Regions from separate parts of the Bradyrhizobium sp. BEA-2-5 genome, predicted to be linked through region 2. Evidence: predicted binding sites of a transcription regulator. Region 2 holds the regulator's gene; each other region holds the start of a gene.
What was found. Region 2 encodes PhoB, which activates phosphate uptake and scavenging genes when phosphate is short. Its sites were predicted from a motif close to TGTCATNNANCTGTCAT; they were not measured.
Positions count from the first base shown of each region.

Region 1 (7,407 bases), 4.0 Mb from region 2:
AGCACGTAGCCGACCTGCGCGTAACCGCCGTCGAATTTCAGGCTCGGCGCGCCGAATGGCGGCAGCCCCGTGTTCGCCGAGCGGTCGACATTGAACCAGTAATATTCGCCCTGCGCGATGAACGGGCCATAGGTCGCTGCCGCCTCGACGCCGTAGACCTGCGCGCCGGAGACGTTGGCGATCGCACCGGTCGAGATCAGCGTGGTCGGATCGATGCGCAGCTCGGGCCGGTCGCTGAGCGTGAGCGTCTGCGCCTGCGTGAGCTGGTTGCGCGGCGGCTGCACCAGCCATTCCGCATCGGCGCCGATGTGTACCGAATAGTTCTTGCCGCTGATCGGATTGCCGGCGACGCGGATGACGCCGCCATACTGCTCGGACGTGCCGGCCGGCGAGGCGGAGGATGCGGAGTGGATGGCGCCCGACGTTGGTCCCGTGACATAGCCGCCGATCCAGAGCTGGTCGTTGAACCAGCGCGCACCGGCCGCGGAGCGGAAGTCGCCGGCGGCGATGTTGGTCGCGATCACACCGGGTGAGGCGCGTTCCATGAACATGATGTCGTTTGAGCTCGTCGCTTCGTCGAGCGTGTATGGCAGATCCATGATGCCGGCCTCGATCGCCATCTTGCCGCCGAACGGCTTCAGGCCGGTGTAGCTGACATAGGCGTTCTCGACGCCGGAGAGGCCGCCGCCCGGCAACGATCCTGGCGCGGCGCCGCCAAATCCGTCGGAGGAGCCGCCGAAATCGTAGACCAGCGCGAAGTTCCAGTCGTTGAAGAACTTACCGGCGACCCCGATGCGCGCGCGTCGGACGTTCTGGCCGCTGTCGAGCTTCTGCGGCACGGTGGCCGCGGTGTTGGGACGATAGTCATAGCCGCCGACATCCCAATGCAGGCGGCTGGTGATGGCGACGCAATTGGCCTGGTCGGCGGTGCAGATCGTCGGGCGGTTGTTCGGCATCGTCACGACGACGCCGGACGGCGCGACCGGGCCTTTCACCGGGATCGCGGCGTTGGCGCTCGCCACCCGCGCGGCCTTGGCATCCGCCGCCTTCGCATTGGCATTTGCGCTGGCGGCGGTTGCGGTATTGGCGTTGGTCTGCTTCTGCAGTCTGTCGAGCTTCTGCTCCAGCATCTTCAACTGCTGCTTCAGCAGCGCGATCTCCGCATCGCTGCCGCCTCCGGCCGATTGTGAATAGGCCGGCGAGGCGGCGAGCGCCCCTGCCAGGCCGATGGCGATTGCACCAACTTTTGTCGCACTCATCGTGCACCCCTGTTGTGTTTGAAGTCCCCACTCACTGAACGGTCCTAGGAGCGTATCGTGACTGACGCACGACAGTGCTTCCGGGCATCGCAGTTCCGCTTGTGGTCCGCAGGCAACAAGCGGAGCGGCGCAGTGAGATGACAGCCATCATAGAAGCTTGGCGGCGCGCTTCAACGCGGCTGCCGCGGGTTGTGCACCGGTCCGGCGGGGGGCCAGTTATCCGGCCGGGCGCCCTTCAATTGCCCGGCGAACACGCCTATATTCCGGCGTTTCCACGAGAGGTGAGAATGCTCCGACCTGTCCGCTTTGCTGCCGTATCCGCTCTGTGCACGTTGGCCTTCATGGCGAATCTTTCCGCAGCCGCGGCGCAGGACCGCCGCGTCCCGTCATCGCCGGCCGAGCTGCGGCTGTCCTATGCGCCGATCGTGCAACGGGTGCAGCCCGCGGTCGTCAACGTCTATGCCGCCAAGGTGGTGCAGAACCGCAATCCGCTGCTGGACGACCCGATCTTCCGCCGCTTCTTCGGCGTGCCGGGTCAGCAGCCCGAGCAGATGCAGCGCTCGCTCGGCTCCGGCGTCATCGTCGATGCCTCCGGTCTCGTGGTCACCAACGTCCACGTCATCGAAGGGGCGGACCAAGTGAAGGTGTCGCTGTCGGACAAGCGCGAGTTCGAGGCCGAGATCCTGCTGAAGGATAGCCGCACCGACCTTGCGGTGCTGCGGCTGAAGAACACCAACAAGGAAAAATTCGCAACGCTCGACTTCGCCAACTCCGACCAGCTTCAGGTCGGCGACGTCGTGCTGGCGATCGGCAATCCCTTCGGTGTCGGCCAGACCGTGACCCACGGCATCATCTCGGCGCTGGCACGCACGCAAGTCGGCATCACCGACTACCAGTTCTTCATCCAGACCGATGCGCCGATCAATCCCGGCAATTCCGGCGGCGCGCTGGTCGACATGAGCGGCAAGCTCGCCGGTATCAACACCGCGATCTATTCGCGCTCCGGCGGCTCGCAGGGCATCGGCTTTGCGATTCCCGCCAACATGGTGCGCGTCGTCGTCGCATCAGCCAAGAGCGGCGGCAAGGCAGTGAAGCGCCCGTGGCTCGGGGCAAAATTGCAGGCGGTGACTCCGGAGATCGCGGAGACGCTGGGACTGAAGCTGCCGAGCGGCGCGCTGGTCGCCAATGTCGCGCCGAACAGCCCGGCGGCGAAGGCCGGGCTCAAGCTCTCCGACCTGATCATCGGGATCGACGGCACGCCGATCGATGATCCCAACGCCTTCGACTACCGTTTCGCAACCCGTCCGCTCGGCGGCACCGCGCAGATCGACGTGCAGCGCGGCAGCAAGCCGGTCAAGCTGACCGTGGCGCTGGAGACCGCGCCCGATACCAATCGCGACGAGATCGTGCTGACTGCGCGCTCGCCGTTCCAGGGCGCCAGGGTCGCCAATATCTCGCCGGCGCTGGCCGATGAGCTGCATCTCGACGCGGGCGCCGAGGGCGTCGTGGTGACCGAGCTGGCCGATGACGGCACCGCCGCCAATGTCGGCTTCCAGAAAGGCGACATCATCCTGGCCGTCAACAACCAGAAGATTGCGCAAGACCGGCGATCTCGAGAAGGCCGCAGGCGAGCGGTCGCGGATCTGGCGCATCACGCTGGTGCGCGGCGGCCAGCAGATCAACGTCACGTTGGGCGGATGAGTCCGAAGCGACCGCACGAAGCCAGCAATCTCTTTGCCGCGGCGGGGCTCGACCACGAGGCGCCGCATCCGCTGCCGGACCGGCTGCGGCCGCGCGCGCTGTCGGAGGTCGTCGGTCAGGACCATATCCTCGGCCCCGACGGTGCGCTGACGCGCATGCTGGAAACGCGCACGCTCGGCTCGCTGGTGTTCTGGGGCCCGCCGGGCACCGGCAAGACAACGGTGGCGCGGCTGCTGGCGGATGCCACCGATCTGCATTTTGAACAGATCTCCGCGGTGTTCTCCGGCGTCGCCGATCTCAAGAAGGCTTTCGATGCCGCGCGCGCCCGCCGCGAGATGGGCAAGGGCACGCTGCTCTTCGTGGACGAGGTGCATCGCTTCAACCGCGCCCAGCAGGATTCCTTTCTGCCCGTGATGGAAGACGGCACGGTGGTCATGGTCGGCGCCACCACCGAGAACCCGTCCTTCGAGCTCAACGCGGCGCTCCTGTCCCGCGCGCGCGTGCTGGTGTTTCGTTCGCTCGATGCCGCCGCGATCGAAAAGCTGTTCGCGCATGCCGAGGCGGTCGAGGGCAGGAAGCTGCCGCTGGATGCGGAGGCGCGCGCGGTGCTGGTGCGCATGGCCGACGGCGACGGCCGCGCCTCGCTGACGCTTGCCGAAGAGGTATGGCGTTCGGCGCGGGCGGACGAGATTTTCAATGCCGCGCAGTTGCAGGACATCCTGCAGCGCCGCGCGCCGATCTACGACAAGTCGGCCGACGGCCATTACAACCTGATTTCTGCGCTGCATAAGTCGGTGCGCGGCTCCGATCCCGATGCCGCGCTGTATTACCTCGCCCGCATGCTCGATGCCGGTGAGGATCCGCTGTTCCTGGCCCGTCGTGTCGTGCGCATGGCGGTCGAGGACATCGGGCTGGCCGATCCGCAGGCGCTCGTCATCGCCAATGCCGCCAAGGATGCCTTCGACTTCCTCGGCCATCCCGAAGGCGAACTCGCGATCGCGCAGGCCGTCGTCTATCTCGCCACCGCGCCGAAATCGAACGCGGTCTACGCCGCCTTCGGCACGGCGATGCAGGTCGCCAAGCAGGCCGGCTCGCTGCTGCCGCCGAAGCACATCCTCAATTCCCCGACCAAGCTGATGAAGTCGGAAGGCTACGGTGCAGCGTACGAATACGACCACGACGCCCCCGACGCCTTCTCCGGCCAGGACTACTTCCCGGAGGCTCTCGGCCGCCAGACCTTCTACGATCCACCCGACCGCGGCTTCGAGCGCGAGATCCGCAAGCGGCTGGATTACTGGCAGCGGCTGCGCAAGGAACGGGGCGGGAGCTAGAGCAAGAGATTTGGGCGAGCAACACTTGTATAATTTCGGAATATTAGAAGAGTATCCCTGAGTTGCCCGACGTGTCAAGTTGCTTGATGCAACGCCGGCCGCCGCCGGCTGCTTTGCATGGGGTTGTTTTCGATATTTTGGCAGCGCGCGCTGCAACAGCCCATAACTTCGTATTGCTCTGGCGCGTCACTTCACGCTCTTTGCGAATTCCAGGATCTCGTCCGTCAGCCGCGTGTCCGGCGTGTTGATGGCATAGACCTCCGACATGTGGCTGTGCTGCGGCAGCATGAAGCTGCGCGCGCAGCCGCTTGGCCGCTTGCAGCTGGCCTGCTTCATGAGCTCGAACTGCTCGACGAAGCGCGGCGGGTCGAGCTCGGCCGCGGTGATCAGGAACGGGATCGGGCTTCCGACCAGGCCTTGCAGCGAGGAGCGCTCGGCATAGCGCGAGGGGTCGGAGCCGTAATAGGCGAGCTCGGCGTCGCCGGCCGGCGAGGCCGTCAGATCATAGATGCCCGACACCATGATCGCGCCGGCAAGGCCGCCGCCCTTCACCTTGTGAAATTCTGGATGCGAGACATAGCTCGCGACATGGATCGCGCCGGCCGACTGGCCCATCAGGAAGATGCGCCCGGGCTCGCCGCCGCGGGAGGCGATGTTTTCCGCAACCCACTGCACGAGCGCACCCATGTCCTCCGCGCCTGCCGGCCATGGAAAGGCCGGCGCCAAGCGATAGGTGGCATTGACGCCGACGAAGCCGTTCTTCACCGCCCACAGCATGATGTTGTCGTAGAACGGGCTGCCGGGCGCGCGCTTGTTGCCCGCAATGAGGCCGCCGCCATGGATGTAGATCAGCACGGGTCGTGCGGGCGCCGCCGTCTCCGGCGTGAACACGTCGAGCAGATGGCGGTCGGCGGGGCCGTATTTGAGGTCGCGCTCGACCTTGACGCCCTGATAGGGCTCCTTCTGTTGCAGCGGCGCGTAGAGTGCGGCGGTCTTGGGCGGGTCGATGACGCGGCCGAGTTCCAAGAGCTTCCAGGCCAGATCTTCCGGCATCGCGGCTTCGGGCATCGGGCTTTGCTGGGCGAGCGCAGGGTCCGTGAGCATCAGGGCCGCCGCCAAAGCCGATATCGCCAGCCTCATTCCAGGGTCCCCGTCGATTGCCGTATGCGGCCGAACATGGCCGATCTTGCATCGGATTCACACCGATTTCGCCGTGACAATTCGCGGCATTTGCGCTAGGCACAATGCAGGTCTGGAGCCGAAAAATCACCATGAGCCGCCGTATCAAGAGAACCACATCGCCGGGCGACCGCGCCAAAGGGCGCGACAAGGGCCGCGACCGGGACCGCGTCGGCGATCGTGGCAAGGATCGTGGTGAGGATCGTGGCAAGAGCGGATCGGCGCAGCGCGGCCGCAAGCCGGACGATCGCAAGCTCGGTGAGCGCAAGTCTAGTGAGCGTAAGTCCGGTGAGCGTCCGTTCGCGCATCGTGCGGCCGGAAAGCCGCCGCGCTTTGCCGAGCCGCGCCGCGACCGGCAGGAGCGGGCTGAGCCCGTCATGTCGAAGACTGCCGCGGCCGAACAGCCATTGCCGACCAAGGTTCAGACTGTTGTCGTCACCGCGGACGAGAACAACATGCGTGTCGACCGTTTCCTCGAAGCGCGCTTTCCCGGCCTGTCGTTCTCCCACATCCAGCGCGTGGTCCGCAAAGGCGAACTCAGGGTCAACGGCAAGCGCGCCGATTCCAAGGACCGGCTCGAGGAGGGCCAGAGCGTCCGGATCCCGCCGTTGCGGCTTGATACGCCGAAGACGGCCGGCACGCTCTCCGAGGCCGAGGCGAAGACACTGCAGGCGCTGAAGGAGATGACGATCTACGAGGACGACGACGTCCTCGTCCTGAACAAGCCGGCCGGCCTTGCCGTGCAGGGCGGGTCGGGCATGACGCGGCACATCGACCAGATGTTGGAGGTGATGCGCGACGCCAAGGGCCAGAAGCCGCGGCTCGTGCACCGCATCGACAGGGAGACGTCGGGCTGTCTCCTGATCGCCAAGACGCGCTTCGCCGCCTCGCACCTGACAGGCGCATTCCGCCATCGCTCCGCGCGCAAGATCTACTGGGCGCTGGTCGCCGGTGTACCGAAGCCGAAGCAGGGGCGCATCTCGACCTATCTCGCCAAGGAGGAGAGCGAGGAGGACAGCATCATGCGGATCGCCGAGCATGGTGACGAGGGCGCGAGCCACGCCGTGACATATTATGCCGTGGTCGAGACCTCGGCGACCAAGCTCGCCTGGGTGTCGCTGAAGCCGGTGACGGGCCGCACCCACCAGCTGCGCGCCCACATGGCCCATATCGGCCATCCGATCGTCGGTGATCCCAAATATTTCAACATCGAGAACTGGCAGCTGCCGGGCGGCTTGCAGAACCGGCTGCATCTCTTGGCACGCCGCATCGTCATCCCGCATCCGCGCGGCGGCGTGATCGACGCCACCGCGCCGCTGCCGCCACACATGCAGCAGTCGTGGAACCTGCTCGGGCTGGAGGCCGACCGCTTCGACCCGATCGAGAACGCGCCCGAGGAGTGACGGGCGGGGCGCGGCCTCCAATATCCGTCGCGGACAGCAACAACGATCAAGCGGCTCCGCGCCTTGCGGCTATCTTCGCGCGCCGGCCTTTGCCGGCCTGCAACGGAGACTCTCCATGGTCGGCACCTGGCTGCGCGTCACGCTTTTCCTGATTGGCTCAGCTATCGCCTCGGTGACGGCGCAGGCCGAGACCATCGTGCTCCGCGGCGGCACGCTTTACGCATCGGCCGATGCGGAAGCGCTGCCGGATGCGGTGATCGTGATGACCGACGGCGTCATCAGCGCGGTCGGCAAGTCCGGCGACATCCAGGCGCCGCCGGATGCCCGCGTGATCGATTGCAGCGGCAAGACCATCGTCGCCGGCTTCTGGAACAGCCATGTCCATTTCACGCAGAAAGTCTGGCGCAACGCCGGCGCTGCGCCGCCCGCGGCGCTGACGCAGCACATGCAGGAGATGCTGACGCGCTGGGGTTTTACCACGGTCTGGGATCTCGGCTCCGATCCGAGCGACACGTTGCCGCTGCGCAAGCGCAT
Region 1 is NZ_CP136629.1:5,020,593-5,027,999, reverse strand. Features, by position in the region: gene RX327_RS23625 (OprO/OprP family phosphate-selective porin) at 1-1,259, opposite strand, end outside; partial or broken gene RX327_RS23620 (DegQ family serine endoprotease) at 1,601-2,960, shown strand; gene RX327_RS23615 (replication-associated recombination protein A) at 2,957-4,291, shown strand; gene RX327_RS23610 (alpha/beta hydrolase) at 4,478-5,395, opposite strand; gene RX327_RS23605 (RluA family pseudouridine synthase) at 5,563-6,873, shown strand; gene RX327_RS23600 (amidohydrolase family protein) at 6,989-7,407, shown strand, end outside.
Region 1: RX327_RS23625 (OprO/OprP family phosphate-selective porin) is a predicted target of PhoB. The motif match lies at 1,317-1,333, and genes of this name have one in related genera.

Region 2 (7,407 bases):
CGAGCGCTTCCTCGGTATCATGCACAACCAGGCCACGCGCATGGCGCGCCTGATCGACGATCTGCTGTCGCTGTCGCGGGTCGAGCTGTCGGCCCATGTCCGGCCCGACACCCTGGTCGACCTCATACCGATCATCCGCCAGGTCGCCGACGGGCTCGAGCCGCTGGCGCGCGAGCGCCAGGTCGAGGTGGAGATCGATCTGCCGGAGCTGCCGGTGATGATCGCGGGGGACCGCGAGGAACTGCTCCGCCTGTTCGAGAACCTGATCGAGAACGCGCTCAAATACGGCGCCTCCGGCGGACGCGTCATCGTGTCGCTGAATCAGGCCGTTTCGGGCGCATCGGGCGAGGGGGCTCCGGAAATCCGGGTCCTGGTCCGCGATTTCGGCCCCGGCATCGCGCCCGAGCACCTGCCGCGGCTGACCGAGCGCTTCTACCGGGTGGACGTCGGCGACAGCCGCTCGCAAGGCGGGACCGGGCTCGGATTATCGTTGGTGAAACATATTCTTAACCGTCATCGCGGCCGGCTTCTGATCGAGAGCGTGCCCAGGCAGGGCGCCACTTTCACGGCGTGTTTTCCCCAGGCGAAGACCCCGTTACCAACTCAAAGTTAAGCGTTTTCAGAAGCTTAGCGCTGTCATCCAACTGTCATCCAACCTTCGTAAAAGCAGCACCGACCGCTCCTAGATGGACCGGCGTGAGCGCGATCGGGCGCATTCGGCGCTTCGCTCACAGGATGGAGACCACCCATGAATTTCATCAAAGCAATCGTCGCAGCCGGCATGATCGCCGCTTCGACGGCAGCCTTTGCGGCCGACATCACCGGCGCCGGCGCGACGTTCCCGTTCCCGCTCTATTCGAAGTGGGCTGACGCCTACAAGAAGGAGACCGGCAACGGTCTGAACTACCAGTCGATCGGTTCGGGCGGCGGCATCAAGCAGATCCAGGCCAAGACGGTGACCTTCGGCGCCACCGACGCGCCGCTCAAGCACGAGCAGCTCGAGAAGGACGGTCTCGTGCAGTGGCCGATGGTAATGGGCGCGATAGTCCCGGTCGTGAACCTCGAAGGCATCAAACCGGGTGACCTGGTCCTGTCGGGCGAAGTGCTCGGCGACATCTATCTCGGCAAGATCACCAAGTGGAATGACGCGGCGATCGCCAAGCTCAATCCGAAGCTGACCCTGCCGGGCGATGCGATCACCGTCGTGCGCCGTTCGGATGGTTCGGGCACCACCTTCAACTTCACCGACTATCTCTCCAAGTCGAATGCCGAGTGGAAGTCGAAGGTCGGTGCCGGTACCGCGGTCGAGTGGCCAACGGGTGTTGGCGCCAAAGGCAATGAAGGCGTCGCGGGCAATGTCAGCCAGACCAAGAACTCGATCGGCTATGTCGAGTATGCCTATGCCAAGCAAAACAAGCTGACCTACGGTGCCCTGATCAACAAGTCTGGTAAGACCGTGCAGCCGACTGTTGCGGCCTTCCAGGCTGCAGCCGCCAACGCCGACTGGGCCGGCTCCAAGAACTACTATGTGATCCTGACCGACCAGCCCGGTGAGACGTCGTGGCCGATTACCGGCGCGACCTTCATCTTGATGCACAAGGATGCGACCGACAAGGCGGCGTCCCAGGAAGCCATCAAGTTCTTCAAGTGGGCGTTCGAGAAGGGCGACAAGGCGGCCGAAGAGCTCGACTACATCCCGATGCCGGACTCGGTCGTCAAGCTGATCGAGAAGACCTGGTCGTCGGACATCAAGAGCTAAGTCCGACGCTGCGACAGGACCTGTGCCGACTCGATCGAGGCACAGGTCGAGCGACCAAGACCCGGTCTCCATCACCGCGGCAACAAGCGCGGGATCGAGGCCGGGGTTCGCGCCTCAAGGGGCGTGGCTGGAACGACGACGCCCGGCCAAATGCGTCAGTGAAGATCGCTTCGGGGCGTAGCGGTTTGCGTGGCTTTTGCATACTAAAGAGGGGATTGGCGTGGCAGACATGGCTGTTCAGAGCGATGTGATGGAAGCCGCGGGACCGTATGATCGCGCCAAGGCCTTGGGCGCGTTCAAGCTCGGTGACATCACCTTCTACTGGATCACGCGGCTTTCCGCGATCTCGGTGCTGCTGATCCTCGGCGGCATCATCATTTCGCTGATCGTGGGCGCCCTCCCGGCGATCAAGGAATACGGCCTGTCGTTCCTGTGGACGCAGCGCTGGGCCCCTTCGGCCGATCCGCCCGTGCTCGGCGCGCTCGGGCCGATGTACGGCACGCTCGTCACCTCCTTCATCGCGATGCTGATCGCCATTCCCGTCGGGCTTGGCATCGCGATCTTCCTCACCGAGCTCTGTCCGCAATGGCTGCGCCGCCCGATCGGCATGGCGATCGAGCTGCTCGCCGGCATTCCCTCGATCATCTACGGCATGTGGGGCTTCTTCGTGCTGGGCCCGTTCCTGGCCAACACCTTCCAGCCCTTCATGATCAAGGTGTTCGACGGCGTGCCCGTGCTCGGCGCGATCTTCGCAGGTCCCCCGTCCTATCTCAGCCTGTTCAATGCCGCGCTGATCCTCGCCATCATGGTGCTGCCCTTCATCACTTCGATCTCGGTCGACGTGTTCAAGACGGTGCCGCCGGTGCTGAAGGAAGCCGCCTACGGCGTCGGCTGCACCACGTGGGAAGTCGTGCGCAGCGTGGTGATCCCGTATACCCGCGTCGGCATCATCGGCGGCGTCATGCTGGCGCTGGGCCGCGCGCTCGGCGAGACGATGGCGGTGACTTTCATCATCGGCAATTCGTTCCGCATCTCCTCGTCGATCTTCGCTCCGGGCACCACGATCTCGGCGGCGATCGCATCCGAGTTCGCCGAGAGCGACGGCCTGCACCAGTCCGGCCTGATCCTGCTCGGCCTGCTCCTGTTCGTGCTGACGTTCTTCGTGCTCGCAGCCGCGCGGCTGATGCTGATGCGCCTGGAAACCAAGGCCGGAAAGTGAAGCCATGAACCCGATCTATAATTCGCGCCGCCGCCGCTGGGACATCGTCATCCGCGGCCTCTGCATCGGCGCCGCGCTGTTCGGCGTCACCTGGCTGGCCCTGATCCTGATCACGCTGCTCTATAACGGCCTTGCCGGCCTCAGCGTGCAGCTGTTCACCCAGAACACGCCGCCGCCCGGATCGACCGAGGGCGGCCTGCGCAACGCCATCGTCGGCTCGGTGATCATGACCGTGATCGGCGTCGGCATTGGCGCGCCGCTCGGCATGTTCGCCGGCACCTATCTCGCCGAGTACGGCCGCAACGACAAGCTGACCTCAGTGATCCGCTTCATCAACGACATCCTCTTGTCGGCGCCCTCGATCATCATCGGCCTGTTCATCTACGGTGCGGTCGTGGTTCCGATGCGAGGCTTCTCGGCCATCGCCGGCGCGCTGGCGCTCGCCGTGATCGTGATCCCGGTGGTGGTGCGCACCACGGAGGACATGCTGCTGCTGGTGCCGAACCCGCTGCGTGAGGCGGCCTCCGCGCTCGGTCTGCCGCGTTCGCTGGTGATCAAGCGCATCGCCTACCGTGCGGCGCGCTCGGGCCTCATCACCGGCGTGCTGCTGGCCACGGCTCGCGTCGCGGGCGAGACCGCGCCGCTGCTGTTTACGGCGCTGTCGAACCAATTCTTCAGCCTCGGCCTGGACAAGACGATGGCCAACCTGCCGGTGACCATCAACAACTTCGTGCAGAGCCCCTACGCCTACTGGAAGCAACTCGCCTGGAGCGGCGCGCTGCTGATCACATTCACCGTGCTCGCGTTGAATATCGGCGCGCGTATCCTTGGTGCCGAAAGGGCCGCAAAATGACCGAGCTTTCTGTCTCCACGACTGCCGCGGGCCACGTTCCCCAGGTTCCGCTGCCGGAAGCGCCGCCGAAGGTCACCGCGCGCAACCTCAATTTCTACTACGGTGAGCACCATGCGCTGAAGAACATCAATCTGGCGCTGGGCACCAATCGCGTCACGGCCTTCATCGGCCCGTCCGGCTGCGGCAAGTCGACCCTGCTGCGCATCTTCAACCGGATGTACGACCTCTACCCGGGCCAGCGCGCCACCGGCCAGCTGTTGCTCGACCACACCAACATGCTCGACCCCAAGCTCGACCTCAATCTGCTGCGCGCACGGGTCGGCATGGTGTTCCAGAAGCCGACCCCGTTCCCGATGACGATCTACGAGAACATCGCCTTCGGCATCCGCCTCTACGAGAAGATCTCGAAGTCCGAGATGGACGGTCGCGTGGAGAAGGCGCTGCGCGGCGGCGCGCTGTGGAACGAGGTCAAGGACAAGCTCAACGCCTCCGGCCTGTCGCTCTCCGGCGGCCAGCAGCAGCGCCTCTGCATTGCCCGCACCGTCGCGGTGCGGCCCGAGGTGATCCTGTTCGACGAGCCGTGCTCGGCGCTCGACCCGATCTCGACCGCCAAGGTCGAGGAGCTGATCCAGGAATTGTCCGAGAACTACACGATCGCGATCGTCACCCATAACATGCAGCAGGCGGCGCGCGTCTCCGACAAGACCGCCTTCATGTATCTCGGCGAGTTGATCGAGTTCGACGACACCAGCAAGATCTTCACGTCGCCGAGCGACCGGCGCACGCAGGATTACATCACCGGCCGGTTCGGCTGACCGGCGCATGATCCGGAAAAGTGGCAACCGGTTTTCCGATCAGGTCATGCTAAAATTCAGGACACGAAACCATGATCCCCGGGACCATGGTTGAGGGAGACAAGCCATGGGTTCTGAACATACCGCAAAGGCTTTCGATACCGACCTCCAGGAACTCACGCGCCTGGTCGCCGAGATGGGCGGCATCGCCGAGCGCATGATCGTCGATTCCGTCGACGCGCTGATCCGCCGCGACGTCACGCTCGGTCAGCGCGTCGTCGCCGCCGACATCGAGATCGACAATCTGCAGCGCAACATCGAGGAGCGCGCCGTGCTCACCATCGCCCGCCGCCAGCCGATGGCCGTCGATCTGCGCGAGATCGTCGGGGCCATGCGCGTTGCGACCGACCTCGAGCGGATCGGCGATCTCGCCAAGAACATGGGCAAGCGTGTCGCCGCGCTGGAGACCGACTTCCACCCGCTCAAGCTGTTCCGCGGCCTGGAGCACATGACCGACCTCGTGCAGCAGCAGGTCAAGTCGGTGCTGGACGCCTATGCCGCGCACGATCTGCCGGCGGCGATGGCGGTGTGGAAGGGCGACGAGGAAGTCGACGCCATCTGCACCTCGCTGTTCCGCGAACTCCTCACCTACATGATGGAGGATCCGCGCAACATCTCGTTCTGCATCCATCTGATGTTCTGTGCCAAGAACATCGAGCGGATCGGCGACCACGCCACCAACATCGCCGAGACCGTGTTCTACATGATCGAGGGCCAGGCGATCACCGACAAGCGGCCGAAGGGCGACATGACGACCTTCGCCACGACGGTGCCGGGCAGCTGAGGCTTGATCGGCAAGCGCGGAACCGGATTGTCCTTCGACAACTCGTTTCCGCGGGGACTATGCTCAAGGAAGTAAGCGTTTCGGTTTGCGTCTGGGCAACGGATCACCACAGAGAAAGAACTTAAACCGATGAGCGCACGCATTCTGGTAGTCGAAGACGAGGAAGCGCTGACGACGCTGTTGCGCTACAATCTCGATGCGGAAGGCTATGACGTCGAGACGGTGATGCGCGGCGATGATGCCGACACCCGCCTCAAGGAGCACATTCCCGATCTGATCGTGCTCGACTGGATGCTGCCGGGCCTGTCGGGCATCGAGCTGTGCCGGCGGCTGCGCACCCGTCCCGAAACCAAGCAGCTGCCGATCATTATGCTGACCGCGCGCGGCGAGGAAAGCGAGCGGGTGCGGGGACTTGCGACCGGTGCCGACGACTACATCGTCAAGCCGTTCTCGGTGCCGGAGCTGCTGGCCCGCGTGAAGGGCCTGCTCAGGCGCGCCAGCCCCGAGCGGCTCGCCACCGTGCTCGCCTATGGCGATATCGAGCTCGACCGCGACAAGCGCCGCGTGGCGCGTTCGGGCCGGCCGATCGATCTCGGCCCGACCGAATACCGTCTGCTGGAGTTCTTCCTGGAGCATCCCGGCCGCGTGTTCTCGCGCGAGCAGCTGCTCGACAGCGTCTGGGGCCGTGACATCTACATCGACGAGCGCACTGTCGACGTCCACATCGGCCGCCTGCGCAAGCTGCTCAATCTCGGCCGCGAGCAGGATCCGATCCGCACCGTCCGTGGCGCCGGTTATGCGCTGGACGATCGGTTTGCGAAGGCGGAGCCGCAGCCGTAACGGCCACAACTAGTGCGCAATTGCGCACGGGAGCCGGCAACTGTTATGTCGGCTTGGTCTGCAGGTAGGGCTTTCTGTCGCGCATCATGGCGTTGAGGACCGTTAGGAGCTTCCTGGCGACGGCAATGAGAGCGAGCTTGGCTGGTTTGCCGACCTGTCGCAGCCGCGCGTAGAAGGCCTTGAATGGATCGGCCCGACGAACCGCGTTCAGAGCCGCCATATAGAGGGCGTCACGAACGCGCTTTCGGCCGCCGGCGATCTTGCGTTTTCCACGGAAGGCGCCGCTGTCGACGTTGAAGGGGGCAAGGCCCGCGAGCGCGGCGATCTGCTTCGCTCCAACATGTCCAAGTTCCGGCATCTTCGCGATCAGCTGCATGCAAGCCACGGGACCCACGCCCGGCAGTGAGCGCATCAACCGCGCATCGTCCGCGATCTCCGGCTCGGCCTTGGTCAATGCGTTGATATCGGCCTCGATCTCGGCGATCTCGCCGTCGAGAACCTCAATGAGCCGACTGATCCGTTCGGCCATGGCGCGGTCGTCGGCCTCGCTGCGCCGGTTCTTCTCCTGCGCGCGCATGAGAACCAGTTGGTCCCGCCGTTTTGCAAGCCCTGCCAAAGCGTTGCGGGCGGGATTGGCGGCCCGCTCGGTTGCCGGCTGCATGACCCGGCCAAAGGCCGCCAGCATCCGTGCATCGATCGGATCGGTTTTGGCAAGTTGGCCGCTGGCCCGCGCAAAATCGCGAGCTCGAGCCGGATTGATCCGAGCGAAGCGGACACCGGCCTGGCTTAGGGCCTCGCGAAGCGCGAGGTCATAGGCGCCCGTGGCCTCGAAGACGACCAGCGCATCGCATCGCCAACGCGCCACCTGCTGTGTGATGGCCTGTGCCGCGTTGGCGATGCGCCTGGACACGCCGTCAGCTTCATCAAAGATATCGAGATGCTTCTTGGAGACGTCGATTCCGACATAACGAGGGGGTATGATCACGGTGCCTGTCCCTGTGATGCGAGGTCTGTTGGCGCAGCCTCGTGCAACTGTTCAGGTTGGTAATGGAACGGGCGGGAGGCCGAGCCGGCTCACGGCGTCAAGCGCCAAGGACC
Region 2 is NZ_CP136629.1:980,294-987,700, forward strand. Features, by position in the region: gene RX327_RS04450 (ATP-binding protein) at 1-613, shown strand, start outside; gene pstS (phosphate ABC transporter substrate-binding protein PstS) at 749-1,759, shown strand; gene pstC (phosphate ABC transporter permease subunit PstC) at 1,989-2,978, shown strand; gene pstA (phosphate ABC transporter permease PstA) at 2,983-3,831, shown strand; gene pstB (phosphate ABC transporter ATP-binding protein PstB) at 3,828-4,646, shown strand; gene phoU (phosphate signaling complex protein PhoU) at 4,753-5,469, shown strand; gene phoB (phosphate regulon transcriptional regulator PhoB) at 5,599-6,309, shown strand; gene RX327_RS04485 (IS110 family transposase) at 6,353-7,294, opposite strand.

Region 3 (7,407 bases), 3.9 Mb from region 2:
CGACCGGCGCGACACGCCGGAGGCCGAAGCCCATGTCATTCGCACCTCCCGCCTGTTCGAATCCGCCGGCCGCCATTTCAACCGCGGCCAGCGCGCGTTCTTCTTCGCGCTCGGCTATCTCGGCTGGTTCGTCAGCCCCTGGGTGCTGTTCGTGACCACGGCCGCCGTGGTGGTCGTCACCTGGCGGCGGCAGTTCGCCTCGAATGCCTGGCAGGCGATGGGAAGCTGAGGCGAACCTCGTCTACGACGCGAAATCGCGCGGACTGAAATCGAGGTCGAGCACCTTCCATTCGCCGTAGCGATCCCGCGGCAGCATCGCATAGGGCTGGCAGGCCTGCAGCGCTTCGGTCGCGCTCTTCAGCAACAGCGGCCCCTTTTCCGAGGCGGTGGCTTCGATCAGCAAGGGCTGCGCGGCGAGCTTACCGTCGGGCTTCATGAACACCCTGAGCTTGATCCTCACGTCGTCGCCCGTGCTCAGCGTCGGCGGGAGTTTCAGGCAGGTCTTCAGGTGACGGCGGAATTCGGCGACCACGCTTGAGCCGACGTCCGCCTGCTCGGTGGCGGCTGCGTCGAAATTGTCCTTGCCGGGTCCGGGGCCGGACGGCGCGGCGGCGGGCGGCTTCACGGAAATATCGGGCGGCAGGCCGAGCATGACATTGTATTTGACCGAAAGATCGGGCTCGGGCTGCGCATAGGCAGGCGACGACGCTGCCGCCTGTTGCTGCGCCATTGGCTGGGGCATCGGTGGCGGCTGAGGCGCCGGCTGCGCAGCCGCGGCTTGTTGCGGAGTTGGGGTGGGCTTGGGCGGCTGCGCCTGCTTCTGCGGCGGTTGCTGTGGCGCGCTCTGCTGTGGCGCGGGCGCCTGCGCCGATGGTTCGGGCTTGGCTGAATCCACCGGCTTATCGAGCGACGGCAACTGCAACTCAGGCGTCGGCGACGGGCTCGGGGCCGGTTCGGGCTTGGTCTCGACCTCGGACTTGGCGACCTCCTGCGGCGTCACGATCTCGACCGGCACCGTGTCAGCGGCGACGGGATCGAACTGATGGACCTCCGAATACAGGAAAATCAGCGCAAGCAGCATCAGGTGCACGAACACCGACGCCATCAGATCCGCGTTTGGCCGAAACTTCATCCCACTCGATCACATCAGTGACGTCTCTCCCCGCCGGGCTACAATACCGGCCGGAACCCGCCTGCCTCAATCCCCATTCGGTCCAAAGCCGCAATCGGCCAGCGGGGCATTAGCATGATCCGGATCAGGACCCAGCCATTTTTCCAAGACTTGATGCTTCCCAAGACCTTGATGCTCAGGCAAAGACCCCATGCGTCGCGGGGCCCGTCATCGCGCGTCAGCTCTCCCGATCGCCGAGATCTCGCGCATGTCGTCTTCCGACAGCTCGAAATCGAAGATGTCGATGTTTTCCGACAGGCGCTCGACGCGCGAGGTGCGCGGGATCGCAGCGACATTCTGCTGCACCAGCCAGCGCAGGCAGACCTGGGCAGCGCTCTTGCGATAGCGGTCGCCGATCCGCGCCAGCGCGCGGTCGCCCTTGACCCGTCCCTTCGCGATCGGGCTATAGGCGACGAACGCCATGCCGTGGCGCCGACAGGCCTCGATCACGTCGGCCTGGTGTAGGTAAGGATGGTACTCGACCTGGTCGCAGGCGAGCGGCTCGGGACATGCCGCGACCGCCTGCTCGATCAGCGCCACCGTGAAATTGGAGACGCCGATGTGGCGGGTCAGTCCCATCTGCCTGGCATGCGACAGCGCGCCCAGCGTCTCCGCCAGCGGCACGTGGGAATTGGGCCAGTGCAGCAGCAACAGATCGACCTCGGTCAGGCGCAGCCGCGCCAGGCTCTCCTTCGCCGACCGCTCGAGATCCTTCGCCATGAAATGGTTGGTCCAGACCTTGGTGGTGAGGAAGACGTCGTCGCGGCGCACGCCGGAGGCGCGCAAGCCGTCGCCGACCTCGCGCTCATTGTCGTAGACCTGCGCGGTGTCGATGTGACGATAGCCGAGCCGTAGCGCCTGCTCGACCACGCGCGCGGCAGGCCTGCCGCTCAGCTCCCAGGTCCCGAGCCCGATCGCCGGGATTCTGGCACCGTTGCCTTCGACGACATTCATGCGCCCATTATGCGCGCATGACGAAGCCCTGCCAACTCACGGTTCGGTTCCGCGATGGAACGTCGCGACGTCTCATCGCTCCGGCTGGTAGCCATCGGTCAGCGTCTTCAGGAAGGCGATTATGTCGGCCTCGTCCTGCGCCGTCATCGCCGGCGTGTCGCCGGGATGGCGCTCGAACGGCGGATCGCTGACGTCGACATTGCCGTGATATTTTTCCGGCAGGTCATCGTATTTGCGCACCGCGCCGTCGGCGCCGCGCGGAAACACCTTCTCCGGATTGGTATCGCGGAAGTTATAGAAGTCGAGCACCTGCTCGAGGCTGGTGAAGACCCCGTTGTGGAAGAACACGCGACGCGTCGCCGTGTTGCGCAAGGTCGGCGTCAGAAACATCCCGCAATATTGCGTCTGCTCGGCAATGTCGGTGCGGTACGGACCGCAGACCCCGAGATCGAAATGATCGGGATCGCGGTTGCCGGCGAGCGCGGCGTTGCGCGGCGCGCCGAGCGCCTCATATTGGTGATCGGTGAACAGCGGCGGCAGACCGTCCCGGGTCGGCTGCGACGTATGGCAGCCGCCGCAATTGGCCTTGTCCGGATCGTTGAACAATTGCAGGCCGCGCAGCTCGCTCTCGTTCAATCGCGCCTTGCCTTCCAGCCAGTAATCGAACTTGCTGGTGTAGGGATGGAAGCTCGGCTCCTCCACCTGATAGCGCGCGACGGCAAACATCGCCTCCGCGACCAGCAGCCGCGTATTGTCGAAGACACCGGCACCGAACAGCTCGGCGAAGCGCGGCGCGTAGCTCGCCTGGCGCAGCTTCTGCGCCACGATTTCGATGCTGCCGCCGTCCATCTCGTTGGGATCGAGCAGCGGGAATATCGCCTGGTCCTGCAGCGTATCGGCGCGGCCGTCCCAGAACAGTCCGCCCTGCGGCACGATGTTGACCGCCGACGCGGCGGTCCCGGTCGCAACTTTTTTGGCGCGCGGGGCCTGCTGGCCGAGCGCGGCCAGTTGCGCGAAGTCGACGACATTGTCGTCATCGTCCTTTTCCGGCCCGATGCTGAAATTCGGCTGCCGCTCGAGATAGGTCAGGCCCGGCACGGCGCGGGTCCCTTGCCGGGATTGCGCGGGCCCGCCGAGCATCACCGGCCCGTCATTGGGTGGCCCGTAGGCGTGGTCCGGACTGTGACAGGACGCGCATGACAATGCGCCCGACGAGGACAGCAACGCGTCGAAGAAGATCTTCTGGCCGAGCTGCGCCATGGCGGACAGCGGAGCGGCCGGCGGACGCCTGAGCTGCACCGGGTGCGGATTGGTCCCCGGAAGTCCCTGCGTCTCGACGGCCGCAACAGTGCCCGCCATGCACAGCAGGCCGGCGCCGAGAAGCCACAAGGTGCGGCCGTTCATGTCAGATCCAGTGTCGTTAAGCGTTTTCGCGCGAACCGGAGACCAGTTCGCGCGAGCAGAACGCGTCAGGGCAAAGCTTCGGTTCTGATTGGATCAGAACCGAAGGGCGTTAGTGGTGATGGTGATCATCCGGCGCGCTGACGATGACGGTGCCGGCGGTCGGATCGAGGAACAGCGTGTCCTGCCGATACTCGTGGTCCTGGCCGTGGCCACGCTCGAAGTCGAACATGTCGGCGATCGATTCGACGTTGTCGTCGAACGAGCCGCCGCCGAGACGCTGGCCATGCAGCCAGTTGTCCTCGATGAAGCGCACGACGGAGGCCTGCGAAATGCGGGTGTGGCTGACGTAATTCCGCTTGGCGAAGGGCGAGATCACCAGGAACGGGACGCGCGTACCGGGACCGCAGCGGCCGTTCACCGGCTGGCCGTTGAGGCCATTCGGCTGCGTCTGCTTGCCGATACCGCGGCCACACTGGCCGGGACCGTTGACCTGGTCGGCGGTCGGATCATACGAAGCGCTGATCGGCGCAAGGTACTGGTGGTCGTACCAGCCGTCGGAGTCGTCATAGGTGATGATGACGGCGGTCTCGCCCCACTCCTTCTGCTTCTGCAGGAAGTTGATCAGCTCGACATTGCCGGCCTGCTCATCGAGCGGATCGGAGTTGCCGGGATGACCGTCCTGATAGGCCGGCATCTTGATGTAGGAGACGGCCGGGAAGTTGCCGGCCTTCACCGAAGCATAGAAGTCCTCGAGATCGTAGGCATGATTGGCCGGATCGAGCGTCTTGCTGCCGGGCACATAGGTGTGACCGACCGCATTCACCGAGCTCGGCCGCGCATGGGTCGGGTTGGCGGTCGACTTGTAGTACTGGAACCAGGCGTGGTGCGGGATGTAGTCCACGACGGTGCCGTTGACGTTGCTCGAGAACGTGCTGCGGCCGCAGTTGGTGGTGCCGTTGCTGTTCTTGAGCGTCAGGTCGAAGCCGCCCATGAAACTGCCCCAGCTGATCTGCTGGGCATTGAGCAGATCGCCGATGTTCTTGCTGGTCATCAGGACCTGGCTGGTCGTGCTCGAGCAGGCATCATAGGCAGGATCGGTATCGCCGATCAGCGTCAGGCCGCCCTGGCCGTCGGCGATCGACGACGACGAACCGACGATGTTCTGTGCGCCGTTGGTCTGGCCGGAAACCACCTCGAGCGCGCCGGGCGTCGACGGACCAAAGGTGTCGGTCCAGCTGTTGTCGCTCATCGCGAAGTTCTGGGCGTAATTCCAGAACGCGGTGACGGTGTTGCCGTCGAAATAACCCATCACCTGCCCGTTGGTGCCGAAAGCGCCGACGCCGCCGGCGGTGCCGCGACCGGTGAATTTCGGAAACAGGTCTTCCTTGCCGTTGTCGACCGCCTGCTGCTCGGGCGTATAGGCGTGGTTCTGCGACTTGGTGTTGGCCTGGGTGCGGTCGAGGCGGAACGGATTGGTCGCGCCGGTGCCATTGGCCGGGTTGTTGTTCGGGTTATTGGTCAACAGATTGGCGCTGGCGAGATTGTTGACCTTCGGCGTATGCGGCTTCGCCGTGAACGGAATCGAGCCGGTCGGGTTGGTCGCAACCGGGTAGGTTGCGAAGTAGTGATCGAACGAGCGGTTCTCGTTGAAGATGACGACAAGATGCTTGATCGGCGTTTGGGTGTGGATGTCGTGCGGATGATGATCGTGGCCGTTATTGCCCTTGTTGTCGTCCTGGGCGGCGGCGCTGCACATCACCGCAGCGGCAGCAACCAGACAAACTCCGACCGTCGAAAGAAATTTGGCTTTCACCGTAGTGCCCCTTTTATTTTTGAAGGATTTATGACGTCGACCTGCGACAAGTTATCCATCGCCGATGACAGCGCTGTGTCGATCGAATGAATGCGACGAACGATGATGTGCGCCGATGTTTGCGTCGGTTGCAGCGAGCGTCGGGGGATCAATCTTTGCGCGCATGGCAGACGTCACGCCTCTGACACGAGCGGCTATCCGTGGACGCGGCTTCGGTCAGAAGGCTTCGGTCAGAAGGCTTGGATCAGAAGACTTGGAATTGAAGGGATCGCGCTGAAGATGACGGCAGCGGTCAGCAATCGCGTGAACTAGTTGTGCGCTGCCGGCAATCGCGGCTGCTCACGCCCGAAAATAAATCCGCGCCTTCCGGGAATGTTGTCCCGAAAAGCGCGGATGCCTGGTCTTGTGGCGGGCGGCGCTTCGGCTCGGCGCACGCGGCGGATGTGAGACCGGTTGCTAGGACACGCGCATAAAGCCGGGAGGTTTCCACGCCCCTTCGCCTGCCGGCAGAATCGATGGCGGCGTGGTTTTCGGCCAGTACAGTCGCATCACCACATAGATCGGGCCATCCGGCGCCGGCAGCCAGTTTGCCTCCTTGTCCGCTCCCGGAGACTTGCTCTGGACGTAGATCGTCAGCGAACCGTCAGAGCCGCGCTTCATGTGCGGCAACATCGGCGAGTTGATGAGGTAGCGGCTGATCGGGTTCTTGACCAGGAGTTGGCTCTTGCCGTCATACATCGTCACCGACCAGAAGGAGTTCACCGGTGGCAGTTGTCCCGCCGGGAAGGTCAGTGTGTAGCTCGACTTCGAGCAGTCGAGTTCCTTGCCATCGGCGTCCACTTTGCCCAGGGGATACATGGCCTCCACCGCGTCGTTGCCATAGATGCCGGCCTTCGCGGCTGCCGCGCGCAAGAGCCAGTCGCCGTGAAAGAATGCCGCGTCACCGAACGCCGAGCTGACGCGCCAGCCATTGATGTCCTTGCCGAGGCTCGCCACGGTCTCGCTGACCTTGCGCTCGCCCTCCTTCATGCCAAGCAAAATCTCGGCCTTGTCTTCCAGCGACAGGCTGCGGAAATCGAAGGTCTTCCCTGGCCCCACGCCGATCCGTGCCAGTTGCTCCCGGATCCAGCGTTCCTCCGGCAGCGCCGGCGCGAATTGAAGCGCGAAGTCCAGATATTCGAAGAACTCGGTGCGGACGAGATCCTTCTCGAATTTGGGGAAAGACGGCGCCGACGCCGGCGACGGCGCGGGCCGATTCAGGAAGCTGGAAAGCGGCTGCGCCTTGTAGCCGGCCTGAACCTTCTTGACGGCCTCAATATCGGCCGGGTCGAACAGCTGGGTCCGGAAAAGTGCCAGGCAGAAATCGCTCGTCGACCGGAACACCTTCTTGATGCCGGCCGGTGTCGCGCCGGTCCATCGCGGGCCGGCGACCAGATAACTTCCCGCATCGCTGCCCGTCGCGCGCGAACCGACATAGCCAAAATTATACGTATTAAGGTCGATCAACTGCAGCGAATAGTAGCGCTTGGGATCGACCGCCGGCACCGAAAAGACGATGGGCTCGGCCCGCAAGTCCAGCCATGCAAACGAATACGGCGTGTCACTGTTGGGCGTGACGACGGCGGTATCTTCGTAGGTGTAAACGCGGGCCTCGTTGACCAGCGTATTGAACGGCGCCTTGTACTGCCCTGACGACTTGTCCACGGCGTACTCGTACATCACACCATAGGACATCACGATCGGCAGGCCATAGATGAAGCCGGCCTCGGCAATGTCCTTGGCCTTGAAGAATCCCGGACGCTCGGACTGCGCCCAGGTTGAACTGCTGGCAGTTGCCGTAATCGCCGCCAACGCGGCAGACCGCAGAAAATCGCGCTTCGTCACGGTCTGCGGGCTCAGAGTTCGATCGCCTTTGCATCAAACACTCCCTTTCCAATATGACGGACGGCAGCGCGCGCCACCGGCCGGGGCCTGAGCACGACACCGGCCCACGCGACACAGCCTGCCGCAGACATTTCGCCATCTGAATTGATTTAGATCAACGGTGGCTTTCAACTGCATCTTG
Region 3 is NZ_CP136629.1:4,887,016-4,894,422, forward strand. Features, by position in the region: gene RX327_RS22930 (DUF599 domain-containing protein) at 1-229, shown strand, start outside; gene RX327_RS22935 (hypothetical protein) at 242-1,132, opposite strand; gene RX327_RS22940 (aldo/keto reductase) at 1,340-2,125, opposite strand; gene RX327_RS22945 (cytochrome-c peroxidase) at 2,198-3,529, opposite strand; gene RX327_RS22950 (phospholipase C) at 3,639-5,285, opposite strand; gene RX327_RS22955 (DUF1254 domain-containing protein) at 5,799-7,226, opposite strand.
Region 3: RX327_RS22950 (phospholipase C) is a predicted target of PhoB. The motif match lies at 5,362-5,378, and genes of this name have one in related genera.

Region 4 (7,407 bases), 870 kb from region 2:
GCGCATCGCGATGCGCAGCTTGGCGTCGAGATTGGAGAGCGGCTCGTCGAACAGAAACACCTTGGGCTGGCGCACGATGGCGCGGCCCATGGCGACGCGCTGGCGCTGGCCGCCCGAGAGCTGGCGCGGCTTGCGCTCCAGCATCGATGTGAGCTCGAGGATGCGCGCGGCTTCGTCGACGCGGGTCCTGATCTCCGCCTCCGCCATGCCGCGGTTGCGCAGGCCGTAGGCCATGTTGTTGTAGACGCTCATATGCGGATAGAGCGCGTAGTTCTGGAACACCATCGCGATGTCGCGATCGGCGGGCTCGATCTGGTTGACGATTCGGCCGCCGATGTCGATCTCGCCGCCGGTGACCGTTTCGAGTCCCGCGACCATGCGCAGCAGCGTGGACTTGCCGCAGCCGGAGGGGCCGACCAGCACGCAGAACTGTCCGTCGCCGACATCGACGTCGACGCCCTTGATGGCCTCGAAGCCGCCGGGATAGGTCTTGCGGACGTTGCGCAGGGTGACGTTAGCCATGACTTTTCCGTCTCGACCAGTCCGCGCACGAACAGCTTCTGCATGACGACGACGACGAACACCGGCGGCAGCATGGCCAGCACGGCGGTCGCCATCACGATCGGCCATTCGGTCAGCGCGTCGGTGGTGGTGATCATCTTGCGGATGCCGATCTGGATGGTCTGCATGTCGTCGCGCGTGGTGATCAGCAGCGGCCAGAGATATTGGTTCCAGCCGAGGATGAACAGGATCACGAACAGCGCCGCCATGTTGGTGCGCGACAGCGGCAGCAGCGTATCCCAGAAGAAGCGGAAGGGACCTGCGCCGTCGATGCGTGAGGCCTCCAGCAGCTCATCCGGCACCGTCATGAAGAACTGGCGAAACAGCAGCGTCGCGGTCGCCGAGGCGATCAGCGGCAGCGACAGGCCGGCATAGCTGTCGAGCATGTGCAGATCGGCGACGATCTTGTAGGTCGGATAGATGCGGACCTCGACCGGCAGCATCAGGGTGATGAAGATCAGCCAGAAGATCGGCATCCGGAACGGAAAGCGGAAATAGACGATCGCATAGGCCGAGATTATCGAGATCGCGATCTTGCCGACGGCGATCAGCAGCGCCATCACCAGCGAGTTCAGCATCATGTTGCCGACCGGCTCGCGGGTCGAGCCGCTCGTGCCGACGAAGATCGTCTGGTAGTAGGTCTCGAGGAAATGGCCGCCCGGCAGCAGCGACATCTGGCCGTTGGCGATCACCGCGTTGTCCTGGGTGGAGGCGATGAAGGCGAGATAGACCGGGAAGGCGACAATCGCGATCCCGATCCACAGGATGATGTGGGCGACGTAGCGCCGGAAGCCCTCTTCCTCGACCATCAGTAGGTCACCTTGCGTTCGACGAAGCGGAACTGGATGCCCGTCAGCACGATGACCATGATCATCAGGATCACCGACTGTGCCGCCGAGCTGCCGAGATTTCCGCCGAGCAGGCCGTCGGTATAGACCTTGTAGACCAGCGTCTCGGTCGACTTGCCGGGGCCGCCACGGGTCATGGTGTCGATGATGCCGAACGTGTCGAAGAAGGCGTAGACGATGTTGACGACCAGGAGGAAGAAGATGGTCGGCGACAGCAGCGGGAAGGTCACGGTCCAGAACCGCCGCATCGGCCGCGCGCCGTCGATCGCGGCGGCCTCGAGCACGCTTCTGGGGATGCTCTGGAGGCCGGCGAGGAAGAACAGGAAATTGTAGGAGATCTGCTTCCAGGCGGCGGCGAGGATGATCAGCGCCGCGGCCTGGTCGCCGTCGAGCAGCGGATTCCAGTCGATGCCGAGGGCCCGCAGATAGCGCGAGAGCACGCCCAGTGAGGGATGCAGCATGAAGATCCAGAGCACGCCGACGACCGGCGGCGCCACCGCATAGGGCCAGATCAGCAGCGTGCGGTAGAGCATCGAGCCGCGCAGCGGCTTGTCCGCCATCACCGCGAGCAGCAGCGCAAACGACAGCGACGACACCGCGATCGCGAACGAGAAGAAGAAGGTGCGCAGGATCGCCTCGAAATAGGCGGGCTCCCTAAACAGGTCGATATAGTTCTCGAACCAGACGAAGCTGGTCGAGAGGCCGAACGCGTCCTGGAGCAGGAAGGACTGGATCACCGCCTGCAAGGCCGGCCAGTAGAAGAAAATCAGGACGATCGCGAGCTGCGGCGCAACCAGCGCGTAGGGCAACAGCTTCGATTGGAAAATCGCTTGCTTTTGCATGGGTTCGGAAGAAGGGCGGGCCGCGGATGCGGCCTGCCGGTTGATGGCCCTAAAGCGCGATGAGATGAGGTTGGATCGTCATCGCGCCTTAGCTTGTCGTCTGGGCATGATCTTTTCGGAAAACCGCTTCGCACCTTTTTGGATCAAGCCCGAAGGCATCATGTCAGCGGACGGCGGTCTTTTCGAACTGCCGCAGCATGGTGTTGCCGCGCTCGACGGCCGCATCCAGCGCCTGCTTGGCGGTCTTCTTGCCGGCCAGCGCCTGCTCGATCTCTTCCGCCCAGACGTCGCGGAGCTGCACCATGTTGCCAAGGCGCAGGCCGCGGGAGTTCTCGGTCGGCTCCTTGTTGGTCAGCTCGAGCAGCGGGGTCTCGAGATAGGGCTGGTCCTTGTAGAAGCCCTCGGCCTTGGCCTTCTCATAGGCCGCCTTGGTGATCGGCAGATAGCCCGACGATTTGTGGATGTAGACCTGACGATCGGTGTCCGAGAGGAAGGTCAGGAATTTCGCGATGCCCTTGTATTCGTCGGCCGACTTGCCGCCCATGATCCAGAGCGAGGCGCCGCCGATGATCGAGTTCTGCGGCGCGCCCTTCACGTCGGGATAATAGGGCATCGGCACCGCGGTGAAGGCGAACTTGGCCTGCGCCTTGACGTTGCCGAAGAACGCCGACGAAGTCAGGTAGAGCGGGCATTCGCCCGAGGTGAAGCGGCCTTCGCCGGTGTTGGTGCGGCCGGCGTAGTCGTAGGTCTTGTCCTTCTGGAGCTCGACCAGATTCTCGAGATGCTTGACCTGCAGCGGTCCGTTGAAGGAGAGCACGGTGTCGAAGCCGTCGAGGCCGTTGGCCTTGGTCGCCAGCGGCACGTTGTGCCAGGCGGAGAGCTGTTCGAGATTGACCCAGGTGACCCAGGAGTTCGAGAAGCCGCAGGTCGCGTGGCCGGCCGCCTTCAGCTTCTTGGCGGCGTCGAACACTTCGGGCCAAGTCTTCGGGATCTCGACATTCGCTTTCTTCAGCTCGTCGAGGTTGACCCACATCACGGTCGACGACGAGTTGAAGGGGAAGGACAGCATCTCGCCCTTCGAGGTCGAATAGTAGCCGGTGATCGCGGGCAGATAGGCCTTCGGATCGAACTTCTCGCCGGTCTCGGCCATCAGCTTGTAGACCGGCTTCACGGCGCCGGTCGCGGCCATCATGGTGGCGGTGCCGACCTCGAACACCTGCATGATGTGTGGCGCGTTGCCGGCGCGGAACGCCGCGATGCCGGCGTTCATCGTGTCGGCGTAGTTGCCCTTGTAGGTCGGGATCACCTTGTAGTCGCTCTGCGCGGCGTTGAAGTCGCTGGCGAGCTTGACGATGACGTCGTTGTTGGCACCGGTCATCGCGTGCCACCACTGGATTTCGGTCACAGCGAACGCGGGCGACGCGAATGCGAGCGTGGCAGCGGCTGCCGCGGCAGCGCCTAGTCGTCGAAAGAACATCAAAACCCCTCCCAATTGGAACGTCGTCTTTCGTTGCGCGCGTTATCAGCGCCGGATGACGTTCAAATGACCGTATAAACGAAAGTCATGGTAGGGGGGAAGCCGAAGCGAAGGGAAGCGGTAAAAAAGGCGAAGACCGCAGCCGCATCCGTGCGGTGCAACGCCGGCCGCGACGTTGCACCGCAGTGTTGATGCGTCGGCCGGTTCGATACGGGCCGACGCTCCGGCTTTGTTCTGACGCGAACCGGTGCCCATCCCGCATCACGTGCGGGACAGGCTCGAAAACGCCTTTAGCGCTTACGCTGAGGACCGCAGACCACGCCCTTTTCAACCAGGCCGTCGATCTCGGCCTTGGAGTAGCCGAACTCGCCGAGCACCTCCGCCGCGTGCTGGCTGAATTTCGGCGGCAGGCGGCGCAGGCTCGGCTTTGAGCGATCGAGCCGGATCGGTGAGGCGACGCCCTTGTACCAGTCCTTCTCGATAATATCGCCGCGCGCGATCGTGTGCGGGTTGGTCAACGCCTGGTCGATCTTCTGCACGGGGCCGGCGGGCAGGCCCGCGGCGAGCAGGCGATTGCACAGCGGCTCGGCCTCGTGCTGGCTGAACACGGCGGCAAGCTCGGCACGCAGCGCCTCGCGATTGGCGATACGGTCCTTGTTGCGGGCAAAGCGCGGGTCGGTGCCGAGCTCGGGCTTGCCGATCTCCTTGGCGAGCTTGCGGAAGGTGCCGTCATTGCCGACGCCGATGAAGATGTTGTCGGTCTTGGTCGGGAAGATTGCGTAGGGCACGAGGTTCGGGTGCTCGTTGCCGGTGAGGCTCGGCGGCTTGCCATGCATGAAATAGTTCGCGGTGTGCGGATGCATGATGGCAAGGCCGGTCTCGTATAGCGTCGTCTCCAGGAATTGGCCCTTGCCGGAGCGCTGCCGCTCCGAAAGCGCCATCAGGATGCCGATCGCCGCATAAAGGCCGGTGGTGATGTCGACCAGCGGCACGCCGATCCGCATCGGCCCGCTCTCGGGCGAGCCGGTCGCCGCGATCATGCCGGTCATGGCCTGGATGATGGCGTCATAGCCGGGGTTGCCGCCGCGCGGGCCGTCGGCGCCGAAGCCGCAGATCCGGCAATGCACGAGGCGCGGGAATTTTTCGCGCAAGGTCTCGTTGCCGATGCCCCATTTCTCCAGCGTGCCCGGCTTGAAATTCTCGATCAGGACGTCGGCCGTCTCCAGCATCTTGAGCAGCACCGCGCGGCCGCCCTCGGAGCCGAGGTCGAGGCCGATCGAGCGCTTGTTGCGGTTGATGCCGACGAAATAGGCCGCGTCCTCCTCGTGGAAGGGAGGGCCCCATTCGCGGACCTCGTCACCCGCGGGCGGCTCGACCTTGATCACGTCGGCGCCATGGTCGGCGAGGATCTGGGTGCAGTAGGGACCGCCGAGCACGCGCGTGAGATCGATGACGCGCAGTCCGCTCATCGCGCCCGTAGCCGCTGGGGTATTCATGGGAGCAACCTTCGCTCAGTTGGGATCAGATAACGAGGGTCCCAGAGCTAACGGTCTTCAGCCGGCCCAGCAATGCTTCCGTCGGCGCAGGCCCATGCAGCAGGCGGCGCATGCGTTCGCCAAGCGAACCAGCCGCTGAAAGAGCATGGTCCGCCACGCGTCGCGGCGGACCATTGCGTGGTGTGGAATTAGACGACGCTCAGCTTGACGTCGACATTGCCGCGCGTGGCATTGGAGTAGGGGCACACCTGATGCGCCTTTTCGACCAGCGCCTCGGCCTCGGCGCGGGCAAGGCCCGGCAGCGAGACGGCCAGATCGATGTCGAGGCCGAAGCCGCCCTCGGAGCGCGGGCCGATGCCGACGGTCGAGGTGACGGTGGCGTCGGCCGGCACCTTCGGGCCGCCCTGCGAAGCCACGAACTTCATCGCGCCGATGAAGCAGGCGGCATAGCCGGCCGCGAACAGCTGCTCGGGATTGTTGCCGGCGCCGCCACCGCCGCCGAGCTCCTTCGGCGTGGTGAGCTTGACGTCGAGTGCGCCGTCGAGGGTCGCGGCATGGCCGTCGCGGCCGCCGGTGGCTTTTGCGCTGGTCTTGTAGAGGACGTTCACGGACATTGTGGTCTCCCTTGGTGGGTTGGGCTTGAATTCAACAACACGTGTATTGCACGCAAATATATTGCGCACAATATAAAATATGCGGCCTCACATTTAATTGTTCGCAATTGAATCCGCGGTCCCGTGAGCCCAGAATGACCCGGAAACGAGATGGATTCGATGGGAATCATGGCCAGGAAACCGACGGCGGCGGATCAGGCATTGCGGCTCGACAACCAGATCTGCTTTGCGGTCTATTCCGCAGCGCATGCCTTCAACCGCGTCTACAAGCCGCTGCTCGACCGGCTCGGCCTGACCTATCCGCAATATCTGGTGATGCTGGTGCTGTGGGAACGCGACGACGTGCCGGTCAAGGACATCGGCGAGAAGCTGTTCCTGGATTCGGGCACGCTGACGCCGCTCTTGAAGCGGCTGGAGGCGGCCGAGTTGATCAGGCGGACCCGGAGCACCGAAGACGAGCGGGTGGTGCTGATCGCGCTGACGCCGCAGGGTCACGTGCTGCGCGAAAAGGCCCGCGCCGTGCCGCAGTCGATCCTGGCGGCGTCGGATTGCTCGGTGTCGGAACTGGTCGCGATGAAGGACGAGATCGTCGCGCTGCGCGACAGGCTCAATGCGGTGATCGGGGAGTAGGGGGCGTCTTCGCCCTTCGGGCTACGCCGGACACCACGCGTAGCCCGAAGGGCGAAGCGTGGTGGAGCCAGGCGGGATCGAACCGCCGACCTCTTGCATGCCATGCAAGCGCTCTCCCAGCTGAGCTATGGCCCCTTATCCAGTTTGGATGATCCTGGGGGATCGATCCCGGCCGCGAGGCCTAGACGACTCGCGCGGCAGCACCGTTGATCATAGATCAGGGCTGATCTCAAGTCTCTTCATCACCTCCGACGTCACCAATGATGTCGGTCACGTCCTCATCACCCTCTTCCTCGTCGGCAATGAAGGTCGAATCATCGTCATCGTCGTCGTCGATGGTCTCGTCGACCTCGATATCGTCCTCGGATTCGGGCACGACGGCCTTGACCTTGCCGGTGTTTTCCTCGGCGTCGGCCTCTTCGAGGGAGACCAATTCTTCGGCCTCTGCCGGCTCCGGCATGTCGGCTGCGGTCGCAGGCGAACTGACGGTGGCGCCACGGCCCCGCGGCGGGGCGACCGGGGCGATCGGCACCACCTCGCCGGTATAGGGCGAGATCACCGGATTCTTGTTGAGGTCATAGAACTTCTTGCCCGTGGTCGGGCAAATACGTTTAGTTCCGAGTTCGGACTTGGCCACGTGGTAATCCCAGAATTTTCCTGAAAAACGGAGCTTCACTTGGCTAGTTGAGGGGCCGCTGTCAATAGCGGTTTGCGCGCATTTGACGGGCGCGTGACGCGGTGTTGCCTATGTGATACCTGCCGCGGCGCGAGAGGACACAATCTTGGCCCATTCTGACACCCCGACCCCGCTGGAATCGCGCGCGTGCGGCCCCCTGGCCGGCACGGTCCGCGTGCCCGGGGACAAATCGATCTCCCACCGCGCCCTCATCCTGGGCGCGCTCGCGGTCGGCGAGACCAGGGTTTCAGGCCTGCTGGAGG
Region 4 is NZ_CP136629.1:113,289-120,695, reverse strand. Features, by position in the region: gene RX327_RS00530 (sn-glycerol-3-phosphate import ATP-binding protein UgpC) at 1-522, opposite strand, end outside; partial or broken gene ugpE (sn-glycerol-3-phosphate ABC transporter permease UgpE) at 525-1,370, opposite strand; gene ugpA (sn-glycerol-3-phosphate ABC transporter permease UgpA) at 1,370-2,251, opposite strand; gene ugpB (sn-glycerol-3-phosphate ABC transporter substrate-binding protein UgpB) at 2,415-3,728, opposite strand; gene RX327_RS00510 (CaiB/BaiF CoA-transferase family protein) at 4,019-5,224, opposite strand; gene RX327_RS00505 (organic hydroperoxide resistance protein) at 5,413-5,838, opposite strand; gene RX327_RS00500 (MarR family transcriptional regulator) at 6,007-6,468, shown strand; tRNA gene RX327_RS00495 (tRNA-Ala) at 6,528-6,603, opposite strand; gene RX327_RS00490 (TIGR02300 family protein) at 6,698-7,105, opposite strand; gene aroA (3-phosphoshikimate 1-carboxyvinyltransferase) at 7,251-7,407, shown strand, end outside.
Region 4: ugpB (sn-glycerol-3-phosphate ABC transporter substrate-binding protein UgpB) is a predicted target of PhoB. The motif match lies at 3,784-3,800, and genes of this name have one in related genera.